DNA from 2 places in the Pseudomonas sp. MYb118 genome. Region 1 is predicted to be linked to the other one. Evidence: riboswitches for the same ligand, from Rfam matches in the RefSeq annotation. Region 1 holds a riboswitch; the other holds the start of a gene.
What was found. Region 1 has a riboswitch for cobalamin ahead of ABVN20_RS04655 (TonB-dependent receptor). Riboswitches for the same ligand answer to the same signal wherever they lie in the genome.
Positions count from the first base shown of each region.

Region 2: linked by a shared signal. The riboswitch ahead of cobW (cobalamin biosynthesis protein CobW) and the one ahead of ABVN20_RS04655 (TonB-dependent receptor) in region 1 are both predicted to bind cobalamin.

Region 1 covers NZ_JBFRXN010000001.1:988,478-990,676, reverse strand. The annotation lists gene ABVN20_RS04655 (TonB-dependent receptor) at 1-1,069, opposite strand, end outside; cobalamin riboswitch at 1,176-1,384, opposite strand; gene ABVN20_RS04650 (autotransporter-associated beta strand repeat-containing protein) at 1,759-2,199, opposite strand, start outside.
Region 2 covers NZ_JBFRXN010000003.1:574,005-576,203, reverse strand. The annotation lists gene cobN (cobaltochelatase subunit CobN) at 1-213, opposite strand, end outside; gene cobW (cobalamin biosynthesis protein CobW) at 217-1,278, opposite strand; cobalamin riboswitch at 1,377-1,590, opposite strand; cobalamin riboswitch at 1,755-1,982, shown strand; gene ABVN20_RS24050 (CbtB-domain containing protein) at 2,100-2,199, shown strand, end outside.

The DNA.
Region 1 (2,199 bases):
GTTCCTGGGTCTGCTTGATGCTGATGAAGCTGCTGCGCCGCACCTGATCACCTGGCAGCCAGGTGTAGGTTTCGGCATTGCGCCAGCGCCTTTGCGTCTTGAGGAAATACAGCTGGTTGCTGGCGCTCAGGTTGTCGCTGATCACCCAGTCGGTCACCAGGCGCGTGGACTGGTCGTTGTAATGCACCGTGGCGTTATCGACGTTGTAGTTGTGATCGCGCAGGTGCTCGCTGAAGTGGCCATTGACCAGTGGCGTACCGAAATACTGCTGCGGGTCCTGGTCGCCGTAGTCGTGGCTGAAGGTGAAGCTCAGGTCATCGCTGGCCTGCCAGCGCAGCGAACCACTGATGGCGATGCTTTCGGAGTCGCCGCGATCGACCCAGCCATTGCTGGCCAGTTGATTGAGGTTCAGGCGATAACTCAGGGTGTCGGTCAGCGAGCCGCCGCTGTCCAGCGCGGCTTGACGGCGGTCATCGGAACCGTAGCCCAGGCGCACATGATTACGCACTTCGCCCTCGAACGGTTTCTTCGGCACCACGTTCACCACGGCGCCGGTCGCGCCCTCGCCGTACAGCACCGAAGCCGGGCCGCGCAGGATGTCGATGCGCTCGACCGACCAGGTGTCCACCGGGAACGTCACGGTGCCGGCACCGACGTACAGGCGTGTGCCGTCATAGAGTTGCATGGTCGAACTGTGCCCGGTGAAACCCCGCGCCGACAACGCCGTGCCGCCGTTGCCAGGGGTGCCGATGTTGGTGATGCCCGGGGAGCGGGTGACCGCATCCTGCACGGTCGCGTTGTTGCGCTTGAGGATCTGCTCGGAGCTGATGCTGGTCACGCTGGCCGGGGTTTCCAGCGGCGTCAGGTTGAGGCGCGAGCCACTGGTACTCGGCGTCAACAGGTCCGGTGGGGGTGTTTGCTCGGCGGTACCGGTAATCGCGGTAGCGGGCAGCGCCAGGGATTTGTCTTCGTCCGCCGCCAGGGTTGGAGCAGAGAGAAACACGCACGGGACAAGGCTTGCACGCAGCCAGGTGCCTTGCAGGGAATGGATCAGGGAATTACGGGACATGTCGTTCCACTTGAAGCAGGAATGAATGAATCCCGGAGGGAATAACGCATAGGGAATCGCAGGCGAGCGCGCCCACGGAACCGGCCTGCGCCCGCCCACCGCGGGTTTGCCAAACGATGCTTCAGGCCGGTCTCCGGGCTCGCGAGGGTCATGAACCATTCACCTTCCCATGCCGAGGCACAGTGGTCTGTCGAATGCTTCGCTCGCATACCGTTGCGGGGGCAGCGCCGGACTGATCATCGAAAAAATGACGAACCGGCTTCCCGTTTCACCCCATGCACGGCGGCATGGGACACCTGAAACAGGCGCGCAGGGGACCATTAAAATGACATCAGGTCAAGGAATCGACCGGGATTTTCTGGCGGTTCTTGATTTCAGACATGGCGCATGAGCACGCGGCCTGTATTGCCAGTTACCTGGTGTGGCGGCATACCGGGATTTATCACGCTCAACGGGTGAGCGTTTTCCGAGGATGTTCGGCTTTCGGAGGTGAAGAAACTTCGGGGGCGGGAGTGATCGTTGAGCTCTGCCGGTGGAGCGCTTTTTTGTGCTGTGCTTCAGGGCCTCATCGCGAGCAGGCTCGCTCCCACAATGGTTTGTGTTGATTCAAAGATATCAATCACACAACAAATCCACTGTGGGAGCGAGCCTGCTCGCGATGGGGCCCGCAAGAACAACTCACCCCTCAATCAGAACCCCATACTGAAACTCACCGTCATCGCATGGTCCTTGCTCTCGCTCGACAACTGCCCCGAATAACCAATCCCCAACTTCCCGCTTTCGCTGATCCGGAAATCCACCCCCGCTTCAACCACCGCGGCATCCTTGGCAATCGGTACCCCCTGGGTGCTGAACGAGGCGCCGCCGTCAATGAAGGTCAGGTCGGCATCAGGTTTGGTGTCGCCGAAGGCATGGCGCCAGCCTATCGAAGCACGCGGCGTGAACTCGCCGCCGCTGTCGAGCTTGATCACCTTGCCCGCACGCAGGCCCACGGTGGAGAACGTGATGTCCTGGTCGGCATCGGCCTTCAGTCGCCCTACCCCGCCTTTTTCCTTGGCGGTGTCGCTGTCGTAGTTGACATAGGAGAGACCGGCGAACGGTTCCAGGGCGATACCACCGGCTTCGATGGC
Region 2 (2,199 bases), on a different contig from region 1:
ATACAGGTCGACCGAGGCGTGATTCTGCACCTGCATCGGGTTGGCCAGGCGCACGCTGGGGTAGTCGTCGGGCAGTTGCTGCGCTGCTTCGGCGAGCAAGGCCAGGCTCGAGTCGCCGCTGCACAGGATCACCAGCTCAGCGGGGGTTTGTCCAAGGTCGGCAATGTTGTCATCCGACACGAAACCGCCGGGCTGGGTCCTGAGCAGGTGCATGGGTTAAACGCTGAGCGCGGCGCGCAGCTGCGCTTCGAGTTTCGCCGCGTCCAGCTCCTGGCCGATCAGCACCAGGCGCGTGGTGCGCGCTTCGTCGCTGTTCCACTTACGGTCGAAGTGCTTGTCGAAACGCGTGCCCACGCCCTGGATCAGCAGGCGCATCGGCTTGTTCGGGATCGCCGCGAAACCCTTGACCCGCAGGATGTCGTGCTGCACCACCAACTGGGTCAGCGCATCGAGCAACAGGCTTTCGTCGGCCTGGGGCAGCTCGATGGAGATGGAGTCGAACGCGTCGTGGTCGTGATCGTCCTCACCTTCGTGGTGGTGATCGTGGTGGCTGTGGCGGCTGTCGATGTGCTCCTCAGAACCGGCGCCCAGGCCGATCAGCACATCCAGCGGCAGACGACCGCTGCTGGCTTCGATGATCTTCACCGCTGGCGGCAGTTCCTCGGCGACTTCCTGGCGCACACGAGCCAGGTCTTCGGCGTTGATCAGGTCAGCCTTGTTGAGGATCACCAGGTCGGCGCTGGCCAGTTGGTCGGCGAACAGTTCGTGCAGCGGCGACTCGTGATCCAGGTTCGGATCGAGCTTGCGCTGGGCGTCCACTTGATCGGGGAATGCGGCAAAGGTGCCGGCGGCCACGGCCGGACTGTCGACTACGGTGATCACCGCATCAACTGTGCAGGCGCTGCGGATTTCCGGCCACTGGAAGGCTTGCACCAGCGGTTTGGGCAAGGCCAGGCCGCTGGTTTCGATGAGGATGTGGTCCAGATCGCCACGGCGCGCTACCAGTTCGCGCATCACCGGGAAGAACTCCTCCTGGACGGTACAGCACAGGCAACCGTTGGCCAGTTCGAACACGCGGCCCACGGCTTCTTCCTCGGTGCAGCCGATGGAGCATTGCTTGAGGATTTCGCCATCAATGCCCAGCTCGCCGAATTCGTTAACGATCACCGCGATGCGCCGGCCTTCGGCGTTGTCGAGCATGTGCCGCAGCAAGGTGGTCTTGCCCGAGCCGAGGAAGCCGGTGACGATGGTGACGGGGAGTTTGGCCAGTGTTTTCATCGGATGCCCTTTGGCAAGGTGGCGGGCATACGGGACGACGAGCGCTGCAATCCAAGTGCGCGCAAGCATTTCGCCACCGGATCACCCCGCCCGGTTGTAGTGAGAATCTGTTTCGAGGCAGGTCTCCTGGCTGACAGTGTGCCGGGCGATGGGCCCGGCATTCGCTGCGCCTTCCCGCGAACCCGTTGTGCAGGGTTTGCAGTGGCGTGGCAGCGAACATCACCGTTCACAGTTGCGGGGGCAGCCGCGGCATCGACCGCGTTCCCTTCTTAGCTTCGCCAATGGCGAAGAACCTCGTGGGGACAAGGCTACGCATCGTGTTGGGGCGGGTCAAATTCTTGTGCTGGCAGGTCGGACGCCATCGCGAGCAAGCTCGCTCCTACAGGGGGAGGTGAACGCAGACCCACTGTAGGAGCGGGCTTGCCCGCGATGGGGTCTACGCGGTCTCGATTGACGGCAAAGCCGCCCCATGCTCTCCTACACACTTTGTTACGGGTGCCCTTCACAGGGTGAAACGGGAAACCGGTGAATCATGTGCTTTACTCAAGGCCATGTCAGTCCGGTGCTGCCCCCGCAACGGTAAGCGAGCGAAGAATCACAGCCACTGTGCCGGCCACCGGCATGGGAAGGCGATTCTTGCAGGTTCGGGCTCTGGTCCAAGCCCCTCGTGAGCCCGGAGACCGGCCCGCAACACAACGTGACGTTACGATCACGAAAACAACAAACCCGCGGTGGGCGGGCGCTGTTCGAACCTCTGCGTGCCCGATACGCAGGGTCCCTGCATGCGCTCCCGTCACCCTGACAGAACAGAGGGAAGCGCCATGTCGATCATCAGCAGCACCGGCCACACATCCGCCAGCACCACCACGACCACCCTGACCCAACGCCTGACCGCCGCCGTCTGCGCGTCGATCCTGGGCG